Regions from separate parts of the Cellulosilyticum sp. I15G10I2 genome, predicted to be linked through region 3. Evidence: riboswitches for the same ligand, from Rfam matches in the RefSeq annotation. Region 3 holds a riboswitch; each other region holds the start of a gene.
The links. A riboswitch is a leader RNA that binds a small molecule or an ion and turns the genes downstream of it on or off. The one in region 3 is predicted to bind S-adenosylmethionine.
Positions count from the first base shown of each region.

Region 1: it holds a riboswitch for S-adenosylmethionine, as region 3 does, so the genes downstream of both, metK (methionine adenosyltransferase) here and BN3326_RS00690 (methionine ABC transporter ATP-binding protein) in region 3, are expected to answer to the same signal.
Region 2: it holds a riboswitch for S-adenosylmethionine, as region 3 does, so the genes downstream of both, BN3326_RS12750 (O-acetylhomoserine aminocarboxypropyltransferase/cysteine synthase family protein) here and BN3326_RS00690 (methionine ABC transporter ATP-binding protein) in region 3, are expected to answer to the same signal.

Region 1 covers NZ_FMMP01000009.1:103,413-106,698, forward strand. Annotated here, with positions in the region: gene BN3326_RS09125 (hypothetical protein) at 1-479, opposite strand, end outside; gene metK (methionine adenosyltransferase) at 686-1,873, opposite strand; SAM riboswitch class I at 2,027-2,128, opposite strand; gene BN3326_RS09135 (rod-binding protein) at 2,196-2,597, opposite strand; gene BN3326_RS09140 (flagellar hook-basal body protein) at 2,610-3,286, opposite strand, start outside.
Region 2 covers NZ_FMMP01000011.1:150,052-153,337, reverse strand. Annotated here, with positions in the region: gene BN3326_RS12755 (ECF transporter S component) at 1-113, opposite strand, end outside; gene BN3326_RS12750 (O-acetylhomoserine aminocarboxypropyltransferase/cysteine synthase family protein) at 348-1,622, opposite strand; SAM riboswitch class I at 1,823-1,927, opposite strand; gene BN3326_RS12745 (AEC family transporter) at 1,996-2,925, opposite strand; gene BN3326_RS12740 (hypothetical protein) at 3,134-3,286, opposite strand, start outside.
Region 3 covers NZ_FMMP01000006.1:130,032-133,317, forward strand. Annotated here, with positions in the region: gene BN3326_RS00680 (MFS transporter) at 1-384, shown strand, start outside; gene BN3326_RS00685 (HAD-IB family hydrolase) at 489-1,220, shown strand; SAM riboswitch class I at 1,389-1,492, shown strand; gene BN3326_RS00690 (methionine ABC transporter ATP-binding protein) at 1,641-2,633, shown strand; gene BN3326_RS00695 (methionine ABC transporter permease) at 2,623-3,282, shown strand.

The DNA of each region.
Region 1 (3,286 bases), on a different contig from region 3:
TCTGTAAGCGCCATAGCCTTTTTTTGATCTAACATAGCGGCTTGCGTGCCTGTATTTAGATCAATCCCAATAAACTCTGCCTCAATACTGTTTAACGCCTCAGATATCGGAGCCCCAGAAACTTGCATTAACTCTGTAAAATATGTTTTGCTGATATAAAGTGTTTGATTATCAACATACATTTTAACTGGTGACATTTTAACATCTAGGCTCATATTGCTGAATTTAATCGTATTAATTTGCATTTCTACGTAAGCTTGTGTTTCTTTTGTATTAGCATATCCACTAAAGTCTGCCCCTAGTTCAAACTTTTGCCCCTGAACCTCAGCAGTTACTAGTACGTTTCCTTTACTTTCTGCATACTCCCATGCAGATGTTTTTTTCATTTCTTCATATAGATTAAGCCCCTCTGTGCTACATCCCACAGTTCCAAGTAACATCAACAATGTCATAATTACTGCTATTAATTTTTTCTTCATAACAAACCTCCATCTTCACTTTAATTACTCGTTCTAGTTAATTATAGTAAACAAATTTGGAAATTTCAAGGAAAATCTCCCTATTAAGTTTATATTACATTCTGATTACGAGCCTGCCGCTTTAACTTCAAACCACATGTTTACTGATATGAAGCAGGGCCAACTATTAAAAAATAGCTGGCCCTGCTTCATATCGTTTATATAAATTATTTTATTTCAGCTTTTAATACATCAACTTTATCTGTTCTTTCCCATGGAAGATCTATATCAATACGTCCAAAATGACCATATGCAGCTGTTTGTTTATAAATAGGCTGTCTTAGATCTAACATTTTAATAATCCCCGCTGGTCTTAGATCAAAGTGCTTATTCACAATTTCAACTAAGGCTTCATCACTTACACTACCTGTTCCATGGGTATTAATAAGTACAGAAACTGGTTTTGCAACACCTATTGCATAAGCAAGTTCTATCTCACATTTTTTAGCAAGGCCTGCTGCCACTATATTTTTTGCTACATATCTAGCTGCATAAGCTGCTGAGCGGTCTACTTTTGTTGGATCTTTCCCTGAGAAAGCACCTCCGCCGTGGCTTGCATAGCCGCCATAAGTATCTACGATAATTTTACGGCCTGTAAGTCCTGAGTCCCCTACTGGTCCACCAATTACAAAACGTCCCGTTGGATTAATAAAATACTTTGTATCTGCATCTAATAGTTCAGCTGGTATAATCGGTTTAATAACATGTTCCATAATATCAGCATGAATTTGTTCTTGTGTCACTTCTGCTGCATGCTGTGTGGATACAACAACTGCATCTATTCTTACGGGTTTATCATTTTCATATTCTACGGTTACTTGTGTTTTGCCATCTGGTCTTAAATAGCTAAGTGTTTCATTTTTACGTACTTCTGATAACTTTTTAGAAAGTCTATGTGCAAGAGATATCGGCATTGGCATAAGTTCTGGTGTTTCATCACAAGCAAAACCAAACATCATCCCTTGATCTCCAGCACCTATCGCCTCAATAGCACTATCTGACATTTCACCACGTTTTGCTTCTAAGGCCTTATCAACCCCCATTGCAATATCTGCGGATTGTTCGTCTAATGCAACAATAACGCCGCATGCGTGTCCGTCAAAGCCAAAGTCTGGATTATTATAACCTATTTCATTAATAGTATCTCTTACTGTTTTATTGATATCAACATAGCAACTTGTTGATATTTCTCCCATAACAAGTACAAGGCCTGTTGTAAGTGCTGTTTCACAAGCTACTCTAGCCTGTGGATCTTGTGCATAAATTGCATCTAATACCGCATCTGATATTTGATCTGCCATTTTATCTGGATGCCCCTCTGTTACTGATTCCGATGTAAATAATCTTTTTGCCATTTTTTACTCCTCCTTTTAATTTTACGATTTGGCTCATTGGCTCCACAACTACGTTGTAGCAGCATTTGCAATAAGCTATTCTTACTGTTAGGATTAACAGAAAGCAAATAAAAAAACCTCATTAAAATGAGGTTAATAGTATGCGATCATTCATCCTCATCTTACGCATAAAATATGCGTGGGAATTGGCACCTTAGCTTATGCTAGGTTGCCGGGTTTCATAGGGCCCAGTCCCTCCACCTCTCTGGATAAGAATTTATTCAGTTATAGTTCATAATATAGTCTACCACTCAAATATAACATTGTCAATATAGATCGTTTTTTATACTTCTTGGTCAATATTTATACTATTTTGATTATCTGTTTTTATCTGCTTTGCATAGACATTAGTCATCTGCTTATACATCATATCCGCCAAGCCAATACCACCAGCTTTTGCCATATCTTCTGACTGATTATTAATGATATAATCCTCGAAGGTTTTTTCATAGTCCCCCTTTGGTATTAGCCCATCTTCTGATACCATAGACTTTTTCATTTGTTTAAAAAGCTGTGAAAGCATATAGCTCTCTAACTTCACACATGCATCTTTCAAGGCTTTATCATCTTGTTCCCTTGCTGCTTGCTCAAAAATAGCATCAAAGTCTTTGGTTTGCTCTTGCTCTATTTTGCTCGTTATTTGCTGCCCTAGGATAGGGTTAAATTGCAATGAATTGATTTCCACTTATTTCCCTCCTTAGCTACGCTTAAGATCATTAGCTTGCTGAAGCATCGTATCTACCGTTTTGATTGATGTTGAGTTAAGTTCATAAGCCCTTTGCGCTACAATTAGCTTTACCATTTCCTCTGCTACTTGTACATTAGACCCTTCTAGATAACCTGTTCTGATACTGCTTCTAATAAGCCCATCTTCTTCGCCTTCTATAAGAGGTTCACCGGATGCTGCTGTCTGTATAAATAAGTTTGATCCAATAGCCTCTAAGCCCTCTACATTGGCAAATTGTACGATTTTAAGCTGTGCTATTTCCATACGCATATTTGTTTCTTCATCTATGTAATAAATAGAGCCATCTTTACCTATTACTACCTTATCTACAGGTATTTCCGTTCCTATAAGAATAGGTTCATCTTCTACAGATAAAACAGTATTCCCATCAGACGTAACCAGTGCATAAGCCCCATCTTCTGTAAGGGAAATGCGGAAACTTCCGTCTCTTGTATAAGTCATCTGATCACCTTTTTGTACAGTAAAAAAGCCTTTGCCCTCTATAGCCATATCCGTATTATTTCCTGTTTCTTGAAGTATGCCCATACTGTAATTACGGGAATTCGGCAGGGCTCTTACCCCATGTCCAACTTGCATAGTTGTAGGCTGCTGCACATTGTCTACATTAGGCGCGGCCATTGTTTGAT
Region 2 (3,286 bases), on a different contig from region 3:
GCTCTCGTCACGCCTACTGGTATAAACCCAAGTGGAGTACATGCAAGAATAATCTGGATTGCTGCAAAGATAGCAATAAGCACCATTTTCTTTGTACTGTTTAATTGTTTCATAAAAAGCCTCCCTAAACTACCACTCTTTTTAAAAGATGCAGTGTTTTAAAATAAATTATCATTATTATTTTAAAACTATTTTACTAAATTGTCTACCGCTTCATTAAATAGCGCAACTTTTTTTCTCCCTTTTATCCAATCACTTTGTAGTCGTTTTCAAATAAAAGGCTGGCTCTATACCTTATAAATAAGATTAGAAACCAGCCTCTAGTTTTCTAGTAAGTTAAAATACTATTATATTTCACTTAATGCTTTTTCAATATCTGCTATAAGATCATTCACATCTTCAATACCAACTGATAAACGAATAAGTTCTTTTGATACACCAGCTGCAATGAGTTGTTCTTCATTTAACTGTGCATGCGTTGTACTTGCTGGATGAATAACAAGTGATTTAGCATCCGCTACATTGGCAAGGAGCGAGAAAATTTCAAGTTTATCTATAAACGCAACAGCTTTATCACCATCTTTAAGTCCAAATGTAAAGATTGCCCCTGTTCCTTTTGGGAAGTACTTTTGCGCAAGTTCATAGTATTTATTGCTCTTAAGTGCTGGATATTTTACCCAAGCTACTTTGGGATGATTTTCAAGGTATGCTGCTATTTTCTCAGCATTCTCTACGTGTCTTTCTACTCTTAAAGATAATGTTTCAAGTCCTTGTAAAAGCAAGAACGCATTAAATGGACTAAGCGCTGCTCCCGTATCTCTTAGAAGTTGTACTCTCGCTTTAAAAATGAAGGCAAGCGGTCCAAATGCGTCTGCATAAACCAAACCATTATAGCTTGGATCAGGTGTAGTAAAACCTTTAAATCTGCCACTCTTTGCCCAGTCAAAATTACCTGCATCTACAATCACACCACCCATAGTCGTTCCGTGTCCACCTATGTATTTAGTGGCTGAATGAACTACGATATCTGCTCCAAATTCAATAGGTCTAATAAGATATGGCGTTCCAAAAGTATTGTCTATTATAAGCGGAATACCGTGTTTATGGGCTACGTCTGCTACAGCTTCAATATCTACAATATTAATACCAGGATTTCCTAAGGTTTCTATAAAAATAGCCCTTGTTTTTTCATTAATGGCAGCTTCAAAATTTTCTGCTTTATCAGGATCTACAAATTTTGTTACTATGCCATAATTAGGAAGTGTGTTTGCAAATAAATTATAGGTTCCTCCATATAAAGTACTTGCAGATACAATTTCATCCCCAGCTCCCGCTACATTTAGAATAGAATAAGTAATAGCTGCTGAACCAGATGCCACAGCAAGTGCTGCCTTTCCGCCTTCAAGCAGTGCGATTCTTTTTTCAAGAACATCTGTTGTAGGATTCATAATACGTGTATAAATATTCCCAAGTTCTTTAAGTCCAAATAAGTTGGCTGCGTGTTCTGTATCATTAAACACATAAGATGTTGTTTGATAAATAGGCACAGCTCTTGATTTTGTAACAGGATCTACTTCTTGCCCTCCGTGAATTTGTAATGTGTCAAAACTCCAATTTGCCATATTGTATTCCTCCTTATACTATTGAATTTATATTTTTTATTTTGATCCTATAGATTTCACATTTTAAAGTTAACTTATTCATGATGTTATTTAATGTGAAATTATTCTGAGAAACAACATTAAATTTTTAATATGCTTCAATAAGGGGCTATAAAATATCAAACCGCCCTCTTCCTGAGAAGAGGGCGGTTACTTACTCAACCTTATCTCTCAGGATTATCCTGCTGGAATTAGCACCTTGTCACAAATGTAATGACGGTTGCTGGGTATCCTCGGGCCAGTCCCTCCACCTCTCTCGATAAGCATATTTAATTTATACCATTGTATTCCTATAATATTACTGTGTCAATACTTTTTTATTTTTTATTTTTTACTACTTCCAAAAAAATTCTATGATTGTTAGAAAAACTGGCATAGTCATGATGCACAGCAGCGTTGTTACTGTAACAACTTTTGTACTATAAAGATATTTTGTATTAAAACGCTGCGCAAACATAGGCGCAACAATTCCGGTAGGCGCTGCTGCTCCTATAAGTAGTGTTGCCGTCACTATCTGATCTGCTGAAATGCTGTGAAGAACTCCCATAAGAACAGCTGGTACTAGTACTAATTTATAAATACTTATAGTATAAATAGATTTATCTGTAAAGCAACTGATAAAGTCTGTTTTTGCTAAAAAGGCTCCCAGAACCATCATAGCAAGTGGCATATTAATTGCCCCAATATAATTAAATACTTGATACAAAGTATTCGGTAGTTTTACAGGCGAAATAAATACTAAGAGTCCACCAAGCATCGCAAGAGTTCCTGGGTTAATCAGAGCTGTTTTTAAGTTGATTTGATATTTTTCTCTGCCCATGGTTTTTGCGCCATAGGTCCAGAGAAATACATTCCCAAGTACAATATGTGCCGAACCTAAAAACACTCCTATACTGCCAAGCAGCGCTTGCAATAGAGGAATAGCCATAAATCCATTATTTGAAAAAACAAGGCACATACGCTTATCTTGAAAATCTATAGTTTTATCCGTTTTAAATAACACACTCCCTATAATAATAGGTACAGCATATGCAATTAATCCTAGTGCAAATGAAATAAGAAGCATCTTTGCCAATTTATATTCAAATTCTCTTTGATAAGAAGCAATAATAACCGCCGGTGTTACAATCATCATAAGTAATGTAGAAATCTGCTTAGTGCCTTCTTCAGTTAATATATTTTTTTTACTTAAAATATATCCAACTAACATAAGTAAAAACATAATAAATATTTGATTTACAATTGTAAAAATATAATGTAACACGCTCAAGCCTCCCATACAGTATCTTTACTATACTAAATCATCTGCACGAGAATTACAACTGTTTCATCTTATTTCCATAATTTATGTCAAAATACGTCGCTATCAAGCTCTTAATTCACAAAAGTACGCAAATAATAGCAGTTCCTTGAAACAAAGTTTGATGCAACGTGTAATCTAGCATCATTTATTTCAAAAAACTGCTCCTATTTTATTTCTTCGGTGTATACATAGATAAAATATTTTTAATATCCTTACCGGCAAATTCAACCAAACTCTCTGAACTTAACGATAGATTTTCCAGTGAGTTTTTAATTATTTCATTAATGTCCTCTATTTCCTTAAGTGTATTTTTTGAACTCTC
Region 3 (3,286 bases):
AAAACCGCGCTTTCAGTCATGGCATTTGCATTTATCATAAATGGATTTACAGTACCAACCAATTCTCGTATGATGTTTACAATATATTCTATTTTGACAGGCGCAGCTTGGGCTGGGGTTGCACCAGGACTTTTTGCGATTCAGCTTGATTTAGCACCAGATGGAGATAAAACAGCTTATTTAGGAGTTAATGCTGCTATTATGGGAGTTTGTGGTTTTTTGAGCGCACTAGCCGGGGGCTATATTTTGCATCTTATACTAGACAGAGGCAATCAAATTTGGGGTTATCGTGTATATGGTCAACAAATTCTTTCTTGGGGTTCAGGGGTCTTAATTTTAGTGCTTGTTGCTTATATAAAATGGCGGTTCAAAAAGTTTTTATAGCAAAAGAACAATTAAAGTTTTAATATAATACTATAGAAAGTATAAAGACATTTAAGATTTATAAAAGATTAAAGAAGAATAGGTCAGAATGAGGAGGGAAAAATATGGGTAATGGTGCGGCATTTTTTGATATCGATGGCACAATCTATAGAGAAGGACTGATTACAGAGGTCTTTAAAAAAATGATCAAGTACGATTTAATAGATAATAGTAAATGGCATAGTGAAGTACGTCCAGCTTTTATCAATTGGGATAGAAGGCTGGGGGACTACGATACTTATTTACTTAAAATGGTAGATGTTTACTCAGAAGCTGTAAAAGGCATAAGTCCTTTTCATATGGCTTATGTAGCAAAAAGAGTTATTGAGCAAAAGGGTGATCGTGTATATACTTTTTCAAGAGAAAGAATCAAGTGGCATAAAGAAGAGGGACATAAGCTGATTGCTATCTCAGGCTCTCCTATTGAACTTGTTAGTGAAGTAGCAAATAAGTATGGGATGGATGATTATAGAGGTACCATTTATGAAGTTGATAAAAATGGGAAGTACAGCGGAGAAATAATTCCAATGTGGGACTCTAAGAGCAAGAAAAATGCTATCTTAGAGATAGTTAGCCGTAATAAACTTGATTTACAAGCGTGTTATGCCTATGGGGATACGTCGGGAGATTTTACAATGTTAAAGATGGTAGGTTACCCTTTTGCTATTAATCCAACAAAGGAGCTTATAACGCGGATTAGTGAAGATGCGGAACTTAGAAAAAAAATTAAAATAATTGTAGAGAGAAAAGATGTAACTTACAGGTTAAACATTGAAGGTTTAGATTGTTTCAACTAAATATAAGTATTTAAATATTGGAAACTGTCAAAATTAACCTTAGTAAAAGTATAAAAAAACTAGGAATAAGTATTGACATTCAAAAAAAATACAAGTATACTGAGTATCAATAAGATGCTTAAGTGTCAATTAGATACTTTGGTATCAAACAAGAAACTAAATAATGAAATCTTATCAAGAGAGATGGAGGGACTTGGCCCGAAGATATCTCAGCAACCTCATTTAATGTAAGGTGCTAATTCCAGCAGAACTTAAATTCTGAAAGATAAGTGGCATTGTGACAATACGTCTTAAGCCTCTTTTTGTCTTTTAGAAGACAAAAAGAGGCTTAAAAAATGATAAGCTATGAGAAGTACATCGGGATTTTTTAAGAAGGGGTTGATAAAAGTGAGCAAGCGGCTAGAAGGTCCTATTATTGAAATGAAAGCTTTAGGTAAAACCTTTTCTTCTTCAAACGGAGAGGTTATAGCTTTAAAAAATATAAATTTGCAGATTAATAAGGGCGATATTTTTGGTATCATTGGTATGAGTGGTGCTGGTAAAAGTACTTTAGTAAGGTGTATTAACTATTTAGAAAAGCCAACAGAAGGAGAAATATGGTTTGGTGATAAGGAGCTTGGAAGTCTTGATCAAAAAAGCTTAAGACAAGTAAGACAGTCGATGGGTATGATTTTTCAACAGTTTAATTTATGGATGCAGCGCACAGTTCTGAGTAATATTTGTTTTCCGCTTGAAATTGCAGGTGTAAGTAAATCAGAAGCTAGTCTTCGGGCAGAAGAATTATTAAAGCTCGTTGGACTTGAAAATAAAGCAGAGGCCTATCCGTCACAACTATCAGGAGGACAAAAACAGCGTGTTGCAATAGCTCGTGCATTGGCGACAAATCCTAAAGTGCTTTTATGTGATGAAGCAACCTCAGCGCTGGATCCGACTACTACAGAATCAATACTTGCCTTATTAAAAGATATTAATCAAAGATTAGGTATTACCATTATTATTATTACTCATGAAATGAGTGTCGTTGAGAAAATATGCTCTCATGTTGCAATTATTGATAAAAGCCAAATTGCAGAAGCTGGGCGGGTACATGATATCTTTACACATCCTAAAACTTTAGCAGCACAAAAACTTGTATATCCTAATGATAACCGTATTAACCATTTAATAGGCAAAAGGTGCTGTCGTATTATATTTGATGGTAGTTCATCTTATGACCCTGCTGTAGCACGTATGATTCTAGAATGCAAAGTGCTGGTTAATATACTTTATGCAGATATGAAGAATATCGATGGCCGGGCATTTGGTGAGCTAATTATTCAGCTGCCAGAAGACGAGACATCTGCAGATAAAGTTATTAGCTATCTCAGTTCGAAAAGCTTACAGGTAGAGGAGGTAAGTGGATATGTGGAATAGTACGATTATACAAATGCTAGCAAAAGGCGTATTTGAAACCTTATATATGACTTTACTATCTACTTTATTAGCCTATATAATTGGTCTGCCCCTAGGAGTTATACTTGTGACAACTGAAAAGGGAGGCATACTTCCAAATATTGGACTCAATAAAATACTTAATATTATTGTTAACTTAGCAAGATCTATACCTTTTCTTATTTTACTTATTGCAGTGCTGCCAATAACACGTTTTATTACAGGAACGACTATTGGCTCAACAGCAACAGTAGTACCGCTTGTTATAGCTGCGGCACCTTTTATTGCAAGGCTTGTAGAATCATCTATTAAAGAAATTGATAAAGGTATTATTGAAGCTGCACTATCCATGGGGGCAAGTCCGTTCCAAATTATTTACAAGGTTATGGTCCCAGAAGCAACCCCTTCACTTATTGTAGGAGCAGCTATCGCCACTACAACCATACTTGGGTATTCAGCCATGGCAGGCATAGTCGGTGGAGGCGGACTTGGCACTATAGCGATTAACTATGGGTACTACAGATATGAAAAGGGCATTATGATTGTTACCGTTATACTGCTTATTATCATTGTCCAGATTTTACAAGAAATAGGCATGAAGATTGCTAGCAAGAAAGATAAAAGAAAATAAAAAT